2 regions of the Comamonas squillarum genome follow, and region 1 is predicted to be linked to the other one. Evidence: predicted binding sites of a transcription regulator. Region 1 holds the regulator's gene; the other holds the start of a gene.

Region 1 (7,835 bases):
CCAGGAGGTCCTGGCCGCTGGCGCCGGTGATGGCATGGACTTCGTCCGCCAAAAGGCCCTCGACGCCGGCGGCGCAGGGCAAAAACAAATGCAGTTGGTTCATAAGCAGGGGGGCAAGCATACGCGCTTGCCCCATTGTCTGCCAAGCGCACGGGAATGTGGACTGTGCCAGTGGCATTCGGCAGCCCGGCTCCTATAGCGCAGCGGTAACGGGTGGCTGGCTGCTATAGTCTGGCCCCAGAGCGGGCCGCAGCCCTCGGTGCAGCCGCCCTTCCCCTCCATCACTCAGAGAGAATGCGGATGCCCTACCTCGGAGCTGGCGTACACGTCATCATTGCGCTGTTTTTTGCGGTCCACGCCGTGCGCAGCGGCCAGAACAACTACTGGCTGTTTGTGCTGCTGGCCTTCCCCTTCCTGGGCAGCGTGGTGTATTTCTTTGCCATCTACCTGCCCAATTCGCGCCTGCAGCGCCATGCCCGCAGCCTGGCGAGCAACGCCGTCAAGGCGCTGGACCCGACCCGCGAGGTGCGCGAAGCCCAGGCCGCCTACGACTACAGCCCCACCGCGCAGAACCAGATCCGCCTGGCCCAGGCCCTGCTGGCCAATGGCCAGGCCGAGCAGGCCTTTGGCCACTTTGAGGCCAGCATGAAGGGTCCGTTTGCCAACGACCTCGATATCCGTTGGGGCGCTGCGCAAGCGGCCTACCAGGCCGGCCATCCGCAGCAGGCGCTGCAGCAGCTGCGCGTGATTGCCCAGGCCGATGTGCACTTCCGCGCCGAGGCCGTGGGCCTGCTGGTGGCCAAGGCCTACGCCCAGCTGGGCGACCAGGCGATGGCGCGCAAGAGCTTTGATTTTGCGCGCCAGCACTCGGGCAGCTTCGATGTGATGGCCGAGTACGCGATCTGGGCTGCGGGCCAGGGTGACTGGCAGACGGCCAATGGCCTGCAGGCCGAGCTGAACAAGGCGATGACGCACTGGAGCGGCCAGCAGCGCCAGCTCAACCGCGAGATGCTGCAGCGCCTGAAAACCGCCTTCGCCGCCCAGCCCAGGTAAGCCCACCTGGCTTGCCATTGACCAAACCGCAATAGGCCTGCTGCCAGCAGGCCATCCCACCGCCCCGCAGCCCTTGCCGCGCGCCAGTTTGCGGTTGCGCAGACAGCCGCCACAGCACAGTCGCTAAAATCGCTGTCTATGGCAAAAATCATCGTTCTGGCCCTGGTGCTGCTTTTCTTTGGCTGCGGCCTCTACATGCACCTGCGTGGCAAGGTGCGGCACAAGCTGCTGCGCCAGCTGTTTGACCACTCCACGTTCACGGCGCCATTCAATGTTTTCATGCTGATGTTCAGCAAGGTACCGCGCACGCCCTACCTGCCCACCAGCACCTTCCCCGACCTGGCCCCCCTGCAGGCCCACTGGCGCGAGATCCGCGAAGAGGCCATCGGTCTGCACCAGGCCATGCAGATCAAGGCCGCGGCCAACAACGACGACGCGGGCTTCAACTCCTTCTTCAAGACCGGCTGGAAGCGCTTCTACCTGAAGTGGTACGGCCAGGCCCACCCGTCTGCGATGGAGCTGTGCCCCAAGACCACGGCGCTGGTGCAGTCCATCCCCGGCATCAAGGCGGCCATGTTTGCCGAGCTGCCGCCCGGCGCCAAGCTCAACCTGCACCGCGACCCCTATGCCGGCTCGCTGCGCTACCACCTCGCTGTGCTGGCGCCCAATGATGACCGCTGCATGATCGAGGTCGATGGCACGCCCTACAGCTGGCGCGAGGGCGAAGGCGTGATCTTTGACGAGACCTTTATGCACTGGGCCGAGAACCGGTCCGAAGGCAACCGCATCGTGCTGTTCTGCGATGTCGAGCGCCCGATGACCAATGGCTTTGCGCAGTGGCTCAACCGCTGGCTGGGCACGCATGTGGTCGCTGCCGCCAGCTCGCCCAACAACGAAGGCGATCCGCGCGGCTTCATCAGCCGCATCTTCAAGATCTCGTTCTACATGGGCCAGTACCGCCGCCGCTTCAAGGCCTGGAACAAGACGGCCTACAAGCTCACCAAGTTTGGCCTGATGCTGGCCGTGCTGGCCTTGTTCATCTGGTGGCTGTGGCCAAAGTAAAGCGGCTCCGTCTCAAAGCAAAACCGCAGTGCCTAACGCAACTGCGGTTTTTTTATGGGCCCTGGCTGCTTGCGCTTACAGCGCCTTGCGCAGGCTGGCCGGCGGGATGCGCATGGCCTCGCGGTACTTGGCCACCGTGCGGCGCGCGCATTCAATGCCCTGGGCCTGCAGCAGATCGGCGATTTTTGCATCCGACAGCGGCTTTTTCGCGCTTTCCTCGTCCAGCAGCTGCTTGATCAGCGCCTTGACCGCCGTGCTCGACGCACTGCCGCCGGTCTCGGTGCCCAGGCCCGAGCCAAAGAAGTACTTGAGCTCGAACGTGCCCTGCGGCGTGGCCATGTACTTGGCCGTGGTCACGCGGCTGATGGTGGACTCGTGCAGGCCCAGCTCATCGGCAATCTCGCGCAGCACCATGGGGCGCATCGCCAGCTCGCCATGGACAAAGAAATTGCGCTGGCGCTCGACGATGGCCTGCGAGACGCGCAAGATGGTGTCAAAGCGCTGCTGGATGTTCTTGATGAACCAGCGCGCCTCCTGCAGCCGCTGCTGCAGCGCGCCATGGCCCTCGCTGCCCTTGTGGCTGCGCAAGGCATTGGCGTAGACATCCTGCACGCGCAGGCGCGGCATCACCTCGGCATTGAGCTGCACGCTGAAACCGGGCACCGGCAGGCCGCGCTCATTGCTGGGTCGCACGAGGACATCGGGGATGATGGTGTTGCGGTCCACATCGGCATAGGGCCGGCCGGGGCGGGGCTCGAGCTTGGCGATCAGCGCCAGCGCGCTGCGCACCGCGGCATCACTGCATCCGGTCAGTTGCACCAGCTTGCGCACATCACGGCGCGCCAGCAGCTCCAGCGATTCCTGGCAGACCAGCAAAGCGGTCTCCAGCGCCAGCGCATCGGCCTCGGGCGTGTCCGAGCCCTCTTCATCCAACAGCCGCTGCTGGGCCTTGATCTGCAGCTGCATGCATTCGGACAGGTTGCGCGCGCCCACGCCAATCGGCTCCAGACTTTGCAGCAAGCGCAGCGCCACGGTCAGGTGGTGCAGCAGGGCTTCGTAGCGTTCGGGATCCGAGGCATCGCCAAAGCTTTGCGCCAGCTCGGCCAGCGTTTCTTCGAGGTAGCCGTCGTCGTTCAGTGATTCAATCAGAAAGTAGAGCGCGGCCCGGTCTTCCTGGCACAGGCGCAGCGACAAGGCCTGGCGGTGCAGCACATCCTGCAGGCTCAGGTGCTCGCTGCGCCGGTCGGACATCGGCGTCTCGTCGTCGTCATCGCTGGCGCTGGAGCGGGCGGGCAGATCGCCGCCCCACTCTTCCCAGTCCGATGCCGAATCGCCGGCAGCGGCCTCGGCATCGACGCCGGTTTCCTTGCCCGCAGCAAAATCCAGCGGCTGGTCGGAGGTTCCGGGCTCGAAATCGCTACTGTTGTTGGTGTCGGTGCTGGCAGCAGTATCGGCACCCTTGTCGGCTGCGTCTGCAGCGTCTGCAGCTTCGGCAGATTCAGCGGCTTCTTTACGGGCTTCAGCCTCGGGGGCCTCATCGCCCTCGCGCTCCAGAAACGGGTTTTCGTCGAGCATCTGCTCGACTTCCTGTGTCAGCTCCTGCGTGGACAGCTGCAGCAGGCGAATCGACTGCTGCAGCTGGGGGGTCAGGGTCAGGTTCTGCGATACGCGCAGCGACAGCGACGGCATCATGGCTGCGCCTCCACACGGGCTGGGGCAGCTGGCAACGGATCAGCCCTGCCGGCCCCGCAGCGCGGGACGGCATCTTGGCTGGCACGCCCGCCAAGGCGTGCGGTGTCACATACGGAAATGTTCACCCAGATACACCCTCCGGACCTCTGCGTTCTCCACAATCTCTTGCGGCGTCCCGGCGGCCAGCACCTTGCCATCGCTGATGATGCAGGCATGGTCACAGATACCCAGGGTTTCGCGCACATTGTGGTCGGTGATCAGCACGCCAATGCCGCGCTCCTTGAGAAAGGCGACAATGCGCTGGATCTCGATCACGGCGATGGGGTCGATGCCGGCGAAAGGCTCGTCGAGCAGGATGAAACGGGGCTGGGTGGCCAGCGCACGGGCGATCTCGACCCGGCGGCGCTCGCCGCCGGACAGCGCGACTGACGGTGATTCGCGCAGGTGCTCGACCCGCAGCTCCTGCAGCAGCGCGGTGAGCTGGCGCTCGACCTCGGCGCGCGAGAGCGGCTTGCCATGCTCATCTTTTTGCAGCTCCAGCACGGCGCGCACATTGTCCTGCACGCTGAGCTTGCGAAAGATCGAGGCCTCCTGCGGCAGGTAGGACAGGCCCAGCTGCGAGCGCTGGTGGATCGGCATATTGGCCACCGACTGCCCATCGATGCGGATATCCCCGCCATCGCTGCGTACCAGGCCCACGATCATGTAGAACGAGGTGGTCTTGCCCGCGCCATTGGGGCCTAGCAAACCCACCACTTCGCCCTTGCGCACCGACAGCGACACGTCCTTGACCACCTTGCGGCTGCCATAGGATTTCTCCAGGTGCAAGACCTCCAGCTGGCTGCGGTGGTCGCTGTTGGCGACCCGGGCGTTGACGGAAATGGTCGACGAGTTTTCTGCCACGGTCACTTGGCTCCGTCGTTCAGTTGGGTGCTGGGGCGCAATGGCGTCTTGTCATCGGCAGCGGGCTTGGCTGGGGCGCTGGCCTTGTCGTCCGCCTTGCCATCGGCCTTGGGCGTCAGGATCACACGGACGCGGTCCTTCTTGGGCGCACCGGGCTTGGGTTCGGCCGCCGCCTGGGCGCCCTTTTGGCCGGAGACCGTGAAGGTATCGCTCAGATTGTTGTAGACGATCAGCGGGCCACTGACCTGGTCGGTCAACGTGGTCTCGCGGTAACGGCGCAACTCGCCGCGGCGCTCAAAGTGCACGGTGTCATCGCGGCCGTTATAGGTGATGACCTCGCCTTCGCCTTCGACGAACTCGTCAGGCGCGCCTGGGGCCGAGTCACGCTTTTGGCGGAAGAATGCGAGCTTGCCCGGCGCAGCAGTCACCACGCCGTGCTGGAAGCCGTCGCGGTCCTGGCTCACGGTCAGCTGCGCGCCACGGATGATGATGGTGCCCTTGGTCACCACCACATTGCCCGTGAAGACACTGGTCTGCTTGAGTTCATCGTGGCGGCCATCGTCCGCCTCGATGTTCATGGGCTTGGTGCGGTCTGCACGCTCGGCGTGCGACAGCAGCGGCACGGCCAGGGCCACTGCCACCAACAAAGAGTTAAAAATACGGTGTCTCATAAGGCATGAATCTTGCTCTGCCCCATTGTAGCCATGCTGGAGCGTTAGGCCGTTTCTGGCACAAAAAAGCCCGCGTGTGAACTGCACCCCAAAAGTTGGACATCCATCCAACCTTTGGGGTGTTTTTCATGGCGAAGTACGACGAGAGTTACAAGCTGGAAGTTGTCCAGGGCTACGTGCAGGGGCAGCATGGGTTCAGAGCACTGGCCCATGCTCACGGTCTCGACCAAGCGACAGTGCGACGTTGGGTAAAGAGCTACCAGCAGCATGGCCTATCAGGGTTGCGCAAGAAGTTCAGTCGCTACAGCGCTGACTTCAAACTGGCAGTGTTGCAGCGGATGTGGCGAGATGATCTGTCTGCACGAGAGACGATTACCTTGTTTGATATCCGGGGTGGCACGGGTGTCATCAGCGCCTGGGAGCTGCAATATCATGACGGTGGGCCGCAAGCACTTGCACCCCGGCCAAGAGGACGCTCCAAGAAGATGCCAAACCCACCCACAGCCAAGCCCGCACAGGCACAAGCAGTTATGTCTGCGGACGACACGCGTTCGCACGCAGATTTGCTCAAAGAGGTGAAGTACCTGCGCGCGGAGGTGGCGTACCTAAAAAAATTGGAGGCCTTGGTTCAGGCGAAAAAACAAGCTGCGCAGAAAAAGCGCGGATAGTGCTTGAGCTAAGGCCAGATCACGACCTCAAGGACTTGCTGCGGGCAGGTAAGCTGGCGCGCAGCACCTTCTATTACCAGGCTCAAGTGCACAGGAGAGGCGACAAATACGCTGAGCTCAAGGCTCAGATCCGATCTGTCTACGAGCTTCACAAAGGACGCTATGGCTATCGGCGCATTGCGCTTGAACTCAAGCGCAATGGCTGTCATGTGAACCACAAGAGCGTGCAGCGCCTGATGCAGGTAATGGGGATGAAGTCCCTGGTTCGGCCCAAGAAATATCGCTCCTATCGCGCCGGGCAGCACGCGGGCGTGGCCAATGTGTTGCAGCGCCAGTTCATGGCCGAGCAGCCTAACCAGAAATGGGTGACGGACGTGACAGAGTTCAACGTCTTGGGTAAAAAGCTATACCTGTCGCCTGTCATGGATCTATTCAACGGCGAGGTGGTGAGCTATCAGATGAATACGCAACCGCGCTTGAAGATGGTGGGTGACATGTTGCGCAAGGCGCTAGGCAAGCTGGGCAGGGAGGAAAAACCATTGCTGCATTCCGACCAGGGCTGGCAGTACCAAAGTCGTGCCTATCGCCGCTTGCTGGCCGATCATGGCCTGGTGCAAAGCATGTCACGTCGGGGCAATTGCTTGGATAACGCAGCGATGGAGAGCTTCTTCGGAACCTTGAAGTCCGAGTTCTTCCACCTCAACAAGTTCAGCAGTGTGGCGCAGCTTCAAGAAGGTCTTCACCACTACATCCATTACTACAATCACCAACGCATCAAGCTAAAACTAAAAGGCCTGAGTCCAGTGCAATACCGGATTCAGGCCTTCAGTCCCTAGCTTCCAACTGTCCAACTTCTTGGGGTCAGTTCAGTGCGCGGGCTCTGTCTCAAGCGTTGGGGAATCCGCTCAGCCTTGTGCAGCCAGGAACTCTACCACTTGCAGCACGTTGCTCATCGAGCCGGCACGGGTTCCGTCGGTGTAGTACTTGCCCGCCACGCCCAGCGATGGAACGCCTTCGACGCCGTAGGACTCTTGCAGCTGGGTGGCCTTGCGCACCTGGCCTGCGACGCTGAACGAGTTGTAGGCTTCCTTGAACTTGGCCAAGTCCACGCCGTTCTTGTCCATCCAGGCGAAGATCTCGTCGTCCTTGTTCAGGCGCTGGCGCTCGACGTGGATCGCACGGAAAACCTTGACATGTACGTCAGGGATCAGGCCCATCGACTCCAGCGCAAAGTAGATCTTTTGCTGCGGCACAAAGGTGTTGTTGAAGGCCACAGGCACGCGGCGGATCTGCAGGTTCTTGGGGGCAGTCTTGGCCCAGGCTTCAAACTGCGGCTCGAAGGCATTGCAGTGGGGGCAGCTGTACCAGAAGAACTCGATCACCTCGACCTTGCCAGCGGGCGCATCGGGGGTGACGGGCTTGGCCAGCTTCAGGTAGTCCTTGCCTTCCTTGAACTTGGCCTGTGCGTTGGCGCCGGTGGCAAAAGGCAGGCTCAGCGCCGAGGCGGCAGTAGCGGAAGCCGCCAAAGTGGAAAACTCACGACGTTTCATGTTTTGTTAACTCCAGTGACAAGTTGCGGTTAGGAGTGCCCTGCACCGCCAAAAGTTCAACGCTGCACGCGGACGATTTGCGCATCCACGCCGGCGCCATCGAGCTTGCCTTTGAGGCCATCGGCATCATCGCGCTTGTTGAAGGGGCCCACGCGCACCCGGTATACGGTGCGGCCATTGACTTCGCGCTCGCTCACCCGCGCTTCCCAGCCCATCATCGCCAGCTTGGCGCGCTG
Region 2 (7,835 bases), 2.5 Mb from region 1:
AATGGCCCATTGTGGCACGGTTCAAACCGCATCAATGGCTGGCCTCTGTCAGCGAAACCGCCGCCTTGGAGGCGGCGGTTGGTCTACCCTTCAAATGCGCTTACGCATCAATCATCGCTGGCCGACAGCCCCAGCTCCTGGATCTTGCGGGTGATGGTGTTGCGGCCAATGCCCAGGCGTTGGGCCGCTTCCATGCGCCGGCCATGGGTGGCGGCCAGTGCACTCTTGATCAGCTGCGATTCAAAGCGTCGGCTGAGCACATCCCAGACCTCGGTGCTGCCCGATTGCAGCAGCACATCGGCCTCGCGGGCCAGGTCGCCCTCCCAATCACCGCCCTGGGCTGCACCGCTGGCCAAGCCATGGACGGGCATGGACACGACGGGCTGGCTGGCAGGCACCTCAGCGGCAGCGGGCCGGTAGCTGTGGTCTTGCGGCGCGGCCTGCACGGCTTGCGCTGCGCTGGGCTGGCTGGGGGTGAGCGGCGGCGCAGCCGGCGTGGCCTGCAGCACTTCGGGCGGCAGATCCTGCACGGACACCCACTGCGCCGGCGCCATCACGGTGATCCAGTGGCAGATGTTCTCCAGCTGCCGCACATTGCCCGGGAACGCAAACTGGGCCAGTTGGGCCAGTGCCGCTTCAGACAACTGCTTGGGCTCCACCCCCAATTGCTTGGCGCTGGCTGCCAGAAAGTGGCGCGCCAGCATCGGAATGTCTTCCTTGCGCTCGCGCAGCGGTGGCAGGCGCAGGCGGATCACATTGAGGCGGTGGAACAAATCCTCGCGGAACACGCCCTTGTGCACCCGGTCTTCCAGGTTCTGGTGGGTAGCCGCTATCACGCGCACATGCGACTTGACCGGCACATGGCCGCCAACGCGGTAGAAATGCCCGTCAGACAGCACGCGCAGCAGCCGGGTTTGCAGGTCAAACGGCATGTCGCCGATTTCGTCCAGAAACAAGGTGCCGCCCTCAGCCTGCTCAAAGCGGCCCCGGCGCTGGGTTTGCGCGCCGGTGAAGGCACCTCGCTCATGGCCAAACAGCTCGCTCTCGAGCAAGTCCTTGGGGATGGCGGCGGTGTTGATGGCCACAAACGGGCCGCCTGCCACCGGCGAATGCTTGTGCAGCGCGCGCGCGACCAGCTCCTTGCCCGAGCCAGACTCGCCCGTCACCATCACCGTGACATTGCTTTGCGACAGCCGGCCGATGGCGCGGAACACATCCTGCATCGCAGGGGCCTGGCCCAGCATCTCGCCATTGCCGCCCGACTGGGACAGCTCGGGCGCCTGGCTTTCGCTTTGCTGCACGGCTCGCTTGATCAGCTCCACGGCCTTGGGCAGGTCAAACGGTTTGGGCAGGTATTCAAAGGCCCCGCGCTGGAAGGCCGAGACGGCGCTGTCCAGGTCCGAGTAGGCGGTCATGATGATGACCGGCAGCTGCGGATGGTCCTCATGCACCTGTTCGAGCAACTTCAGGCCATTGCCGCCCGGCATGCGGATGTCGCTGACCAGCACCGACGGCGCCAGCGCCTGGTCGCTCACATTGTCAAAGGCTTCGAGTACTTCCTTGGGATGCACAAAGCTGCGCGTGGGCAGCTGCTCGCGGGCGAGTGCCTTCTCCAGTACAAATCGGATCGACGGGTCATCATCCACTATCCAGATTGGTTTCATTGTCGCTATCACCCTACCCTTACAGTTCTACATACCGTGGTCCTGCAGCAAGGGAAGCCAACTGCCCCCTAGTCTGTCAACGGCAGCATGATGCGGAAATCCGTGCGCCCGGGCTCACTCTCGCATTCAATCAGGCCTTCATGCCGCTGCACAAAGGTCTGCGCCAGCGGCAAACCCAGGCCCGTGCCACCATCACGTCCGGTCACCAAGGGGTAGAAGATCCGCTCCTTGATGTCCGGCTCGATGCCAGGACCGTTGTCGATGACATGCAATTCCAGTGCCAACTTGTGCCGCTTGCGGCCCAAGGTCAGCTGCCGGGCAATGCGCGTGCGCAAAGTAATGCGCGCCTGGTCCTGGGCCATTTGCGGCACCAGCACCTGCGCAGCATTTTGCACAATGTTCAGCAAGGCTTGAATGAGCTGCTCGCGATCGCCGCGGATCTCGGGCAGCGAGGTGTCGTAATCGCGCTCGATGCGCAGGCCCTGCGGGTACTCGAGCAGCACCAGCTGACAGACGCGCTCGCAGACCTCGTGGATATTCACATCCCCCACCGTGTGCGGGTGGCGGTGCGGCGCGAGCAGGCGGTCGACCAGCGCCTGCAAGCGGTCGGCCTCGTGGATGATGACGTCGGTGTATTCCTTGAGCTGGGCATCGGGCAGCTCCAGCTCCAGCAGCTGGGCCGCGCCCCGAATGCCACCCAGCGGGTTCTTGATCTCGTGGGCGAGGTTGCGGATCAGCTCCTTGTTGGCCAGCGCCTGCTCGCGCACACGCTCCTCGCGGTCCTGCCGCACCTGTTGCTCCAGCGGCCACAGCTCCACCAGAATGCTCTCCTCCTCTTCCCACCAGGAGAGGTTGGCATGCACGGGAAAGGCGTCTTGCAGGCTGCGCCGCAATTGCGCCTCAAAGCGCAGCGACGAAAAGCGCTGCGCACGCGCATCGACCAGGGCCTTGTGGATCAGCTCATCGTCCTGGAAAAATCCGCCAAAGTAGTGGCCCAGAATGCTTTTGCGCGAGACGCCCAGCGCATTCTCCAGCGCCGCATTGACCCGCACGGCGGCGCCATCGAGCCGTATCACGGCGACCAAGGTGGCGATGTGTTCCAGCGCCTGCCATTCGCGATCCATGGCACGGAGGTCAGACATGGGATATGCCCCAAAAGGTTGAAGCTTTGATTATGGGGCCGGCAGGCGTTGGAGCTCACGCTGGATGCCAGCGATATCGCTGTCGTTGCGCGTGATTTCTTGCTTCAGATCGGCCACGCGCTTGGTGTAGAAGGCGGGGTTGCGCATCTCCAGCGCGTTTTTCTCGGGCTCGCCGTTGTTGTACTCACGCGCCAAAGCGAGCTTTTTGTCCTGGGCTTTTTTCAGCTCGGTCTCCAGGATGAGGCGCGCGTCGGAATCGCGGGCGCGGCCTTCGGCGGTGGTGGAGCGTGGCGCGGGTGTCGCAGCGGCGGGCGCACGCGCGGGGCGCGGGGCAGCTGCGGGGGCATTGGGTGCGGGTGCCGGGCTGGCAGCGGGTGTGTGCGGGCGCGTGCCTTGCACGATGGTGACATTGGCGCCTTCGACCACGGCGCAGCCCTTTTGCCGCGCCTTGGCCACATCGTTGGTGTATTCATTGCCACAGCGATAAATGCGATCCTGCGCCACCGCGCCTTGCGCACATGCCACTGCCACCATCAAAAACAACAACTTTGTATGCATAACCCCGTTTCGCCCGTTCACTCCACTTTGCCCGTATGTCCGTGACAGCCCGTTAGCGGCTTTGCACGATGGCCCCTCTCTGCAACCCGCAGTGTAGCTACAAAGGAGGCCGATCATGCCGAACAGTTCCTGCTGTTACAGATTCGCCGCTGTCCGGCCATGCCCCCTGCCCCAAGAACTCCCATAAAAAAACGGCCTGCCACCTTCGCAGGTCGGCAGGCCGTTTTGCCCAAAGGGCCAGGTCACGAGGACCTGGCCAGCAGGGGCTTACAGCGAGTAGTACATGTCGTATTCGACAGGGTGCACGGCTTGGCGGAAGCGGGTCACTTCGCCCATCTTCAGCTCGATGTAGGCGTCCAGCATGCTGTCGCTGAACACACCGCCCTTGGTCAGGAACGCGCGGTCGGCATCCAGTGCCTCCAGAGCCTGGTCCAGGCTGTGGCACACGGTAGGCACCAGCTTGTCTTCCTCGGGTGGCAGATGGTACAGATCCTTGGTGGCGGCTTCACCCGGATGGATCTTGTTTTCCACGCCGTCCAAACCGGCCATCAGCAGCGCTGCGAAGCCCAGGTAGGGGTTCATCAGGGGATCGGGGAAACGTGCTTCCACGCGGCGGCCCTTGGGGTTGCTCACGTAAGGAATACGGATCGATGCCGAGCGGTTCTTGGCCGAGTAAGCCAGCTTCACAGGCGCTTCGAAACCAGGAACCAGGCGCTTGTAGCTGTTGGTGCCAGGGTTGGTGATGGCGTTCAGCGCGCGAGCGTGCTTGATGATGCCGCCGATGTAGTACAGCGCGAAATCGGACAGACCGGCATAGCCGTCACCGGCGAACAGGTTCTTGCCGTCTTTCCACACGGACTGGTGCACGTGCATGCCCGAGCCGTTGTCGCCCGAGTAAGGCTTGGGCATGAAGGTCGCCGTCTTGCCGTAGGTGTCTGCCACGTTCCAGATCACGTACTTTTGCACCTGGGTCCAGTCGGCACGCTCGACCAGGGTCGAGAAACGAGTGCCCAGTTCATTCTGGCCAGCGCCCGCCACTTCGTGGTGGAACACTTCAACCGGGATGCCCAGCGATTCGAGCAGCAGCGACATTTCAGCGCGCATGTCCTGGGTGCTGTCAACAGGAGGCACAGGGAAGTAGCCGCCCTTGACGCGTGGACGGTGGCCACGGTTGCCGTTATCGAACTTGGCGCCGCTGTTCCAGGGTGCTTCGTACTCTTCGATGTCGAAGAACGGGTTGTTGGGCTCGGTGCTCCAACGCACGCCATCGAAGATGAAGAATTCTGGCTCTGGACCGAAGTAGGCGGTATCGCCCAGGCCCGATGCCTTCAGGTAGGCTTCTGCGCGCTTGGCAACCGAGCGTGGATCGCGGTCATAGGCCTTGCCGTCACCGGGCTCGATCACGTCGCACTGCAGGAACATCGTGGTTTCGTCAAAGAACGGATCGATGTTGGCGGTGTTGGGATCGGGCATCAGCAGCATATCGGATGCTTCGATACCCTTCCAGCCAGCGATGGAGGAGCCATCAAACGCGTGGCCCGAAGTGAACTTGTCTTCGTCAAAGTGCGAGATAGGCACCGTGACGTGCTGTTCCTTGCCACGGGTGTCGGTGAAACGCAGATCAACGAACTTGACCTCGTTCTCGTCCAACATGCTCATCACATCTGCAACGCTCTTGGCCATCTAATGCTCCAAAGAAAATCGTGAATAAAAAGGGCTGTGCCAAGACTAAAGCAGTTTACGTGCCAGTTTTATGACATGCCCATGCCAACCAGAAGATGCGGGCCTGCCAGAACGCGAACGCACCCGGACTTTGCCCAAAGCCAGACTGTAACGCGCTTTTGGCCTGGGGCCCCGGGAGGCGCTGAGGATTTTGCAGCCAACGGCCCAGATCTGTGCAGGCCATGGCCTGCATTGCCTTGAAAGCACCAAGATGGTGCAAAACTACCAGCGCTTTATACAGATCGCGCAACTGCACCAAAATAGCTATTTACGCACCTTATTGGTGCATTAGCGGCTGAGGCACTGGCCGAGCCCATTGGCACATGCCCTGCTCCGCGCTCTTATCTGTTTGAACAGGTTCTTACTTGGGCTCCGTGCCATCGGCCAGCAAGCCGGCATCGGTTTTATCGGCCACGAGCGGCTCCGCCACAGGCGGCTGCGCGCCCAGGTCGCCATTCTCGATCCGCAGCTGCTGCAGTGCGGCCAGGCAAAAGTGGATGAACCACAGCGAGGAGAACGCAAACGTGATCGCATAGATCCATACCGCAATGGGTACGAGCACCACAAAGCCAATGGTGAACACCATGCCCGAGGCCCAGACGACGCTGGGCGCAATGCCGATGTAGCCCGAGATGATGCCCATCAGCAAGAGCGGCCAGCGGTAACGCTGCAGCAGCGTGTCGCGCTCAGCCTTGCTGGCATGTTCTGCCAGTGCATCGACACTCATCACGCGGTAGGTCAGCCAGCCCCAGATGACAGGCGGCACGATCAGCACCAAAGGCGGGATCAGCCACAGCGGCATGGTGACGACAAAGGCCACCATGGCTACCGCCGAGGTGCTCAAAGCCCAGAGCACGCTGGTGACCAGGCCCATGCCCTGCTTCTTCTCCAGCCGGGCAAAGCGCTGCTCGGTCACCATGTTGACCAGGGCTGGTGTCATCAAAAGCGCAATCACCAGCAGCGCGACCACCGCCGCTATGGGCGTGATCAAGATCAGCACCACAAAGGGCGCAATGCCGGCTGCAAAGCCTTCCGTACCAGTGCTGCCAAACCAGCTGAACACTGTGCGCAGCCAGCCTATTGTCTCCACCCAGTGCTGCATCGTCGCCACGGCGCCTGACCAGTAGAAATAGCTCCAGCCACCCAAGGCCACGAGCATCACCACCAGTGGCAGCACCGACAGCAGCATGACCCGGGGACGGAAACAATAGGCAGCGGCACGCCAGAAGGCATCAAACATCAGGCGGGAGCCCGCAGACGCGAGGGGCATGGGGTGAACTCCTTATGTATCTGGGCGGGTGGCCAGGCTGGCGGACCGCTCAGTGGTTCGGCATCAGCCGGTTGCGCAGCACTCAGGCGCGGCCCAAAAGGCGCAGCAGCCCGCGCCATTGCTGGCTCCAAAAGCCGCGTCCGTAATCGCGCAACTGCCCTTGCCGGTTGGGCTGCACCTGGTCACGGATACCGGTAGGGTCATAGCGTAGCTCAAAGTTGGCGGTGCCAAAAAGCATATCCCACCATGGCAGCAGCACACCGAAATTGCAGCCCCCCAAGCGGGTGCGTGGGGCAGCCTCGCCAACCTTTACCGCCGTGTTGGGCGCTGCGCTGGCAGCGGGCGATTCATGGCCGATGCCAATCGCATGGTGGCGGCGGTGAAAACGCGGGCTGATCCACAGGCGCTCGCCCAGGCGGCCAAACCACAGGCGCAGATTCGCGTGCTGCAGGCTTTCACTCAGCTGAGTGATCGCGACAATCGCCACAAACTGGCTGGGCGCGACACCGATCAATACGGCCACGAACACCAGAATGCTGTCATGTACCAGGTCATCGAGCAGGTGGTTGCGGTTGTCGCTCCACATCGTCATCTGCTGCTGCGAATGGTGCAAGGCATGCAGCCGCCACCACCAGACAAACTGGTGCTGGCCGCGGTGGATCCAGTAGGCCACAAAGTCGAACACCACCAGGTAGATCAGCAGGCTGACCCAACCCAGGTCGGTCACGCCGGGCCAGAGCGCATCGAGGTGCCAGGTCTCAAAGCCGCGCACGCGCAGCGCGCCCACCACCATGTCCCACAGCGGATCGATGGAAAAGAACAAGGCCAGGCGAAACAGGCCCAGGCGATGGATAAAGGTGTAGAGCATGTCCACCCGGATCGCATGCCGGTCGGTCACAGCCTCGACCGGCCGCCAGCGCTGCAAGGGCGCAATCACCAGCACCATGATGAGAATCTGCAGGCAACCCACGAGGAACCAGCCCGCTGCCGTGTAGCCATCTTCCAGATAGCTGGCCAGGCCCAGGTTGAACAGCAGAGGCTGCAGCAACTGCTCAAAGAGCCACTGCTGTGCGTTGTCAAAAAGCGTGCTGAGAAATTCCATGGCAAACCATCAATTCAAACCAGACCACAAGCCTTGCAGCGGCCAATGTGCGCTACGGAAAGCGCTCTCAGCCACCATGCTGACGAATCCATTCTTGGTACTGGGGATGTTCGCGCAGGGTGGCAAAGCAAAATCCCTTGGCCTGCAGGCCTTCAATCAAGGGCTGCAGCACGGCAGGCGCCCAGGGGTCCTTGCGGTCCCAGATGCCCAGGTGGGCCAGCAAGATATCGCCGGGGCGGATGTCGCGCAGCGCCTTGTCCAGCAACTGCTGGTTGGGGTACTTGTCGCTGGGCAGTTCATCGCCGAGAAAGCCCGCTGGCGACCAGCCCACATGGGCATAGCCGCAGCGCCTGGCCGCCGCAATCAGGCTGGGCGAG

The links. The regulator sigma-54, encoded in region 1, starts transcription at its own class of promoters, with help from an activator protein. The targets are predictions, from matches to a motif close to TGGCANGNAANCTGCTTT.
Region 2: a site for sigma-54 is predicted at 5,095-5,112, ahead of glnA (type I glutamate--ammonia ligase). Genes of this name have one in related genera too.

The regions. Positions count from the first base shown of each region.
Region 1 is NZ_CP104377.1:2,980,911-2,988,745, forward strand. It holds gene N4T19_RS13795 (THUMP domain-containing class I SAM-dependent RNA methyltransferase) at 1-103, opposite strand, end outside; gene N4T19_RS13800 (hypothetical protein) at 301-1,053, shown strand; gene N4T19_RS13805 (aspartyl/asparaginyl beta-hydroxylase domain-containing protein) at 1,201-2,115, shown strand; gene rpoN (RNA polymerase factor sigma-54) at 2,191-3,807, opposite strand; gene lptB (LPS export ABC transporter ATP-binding protein) at 3,913-4,689, opposite strand; gene lptA (lipopolysaccharide transport periplasmic protein LptA) at 4,713-5,381, opposite strand; one part of gene N4T19_RS13825 (IS3 family transposase) at 5,510-5,999, shown strand; one part of gene N4T19_RS13825 (IS3 family transposase) at 5,999-6,885, shown strand; gene N4T19_RS13830 (thiol:disulfide interchange protein DsbA/DsbL) at 6,955-7,599, opposite strand; gene N4T19_RS13835 (SPOR domain-containing protein) at 7,656-7,835, opposite strand, start outside.
Region 2 is NZ_CP104377.1:468,015-475,849, reverse strand. It holds gene ntrC (nitrogen regulation protein NR(I)) at 108-1,664, opposite strand; gene glnL (nitrogen regulation protein NR(II)) at 1,733-2,806, opposite strand; gene N4T19_RS02155 (hypothetical protein) at 2,837-3,364, opposite strand; gene glnA (type I glutamate--ammonia ligase) at 3,632-5,047, opposite strand; gene N4T19_RS02145 (EI24 domain-containing protein) at 5,448-6,356, opposite strand; gene N4T19_RS02140 (sterol desaturase family protein) at 6,439-7,458, opposite strand; gene N4T19_RS02135 (polysaccharide deacetylase family protein) at 7,526-7,835, opposite strand, start outside.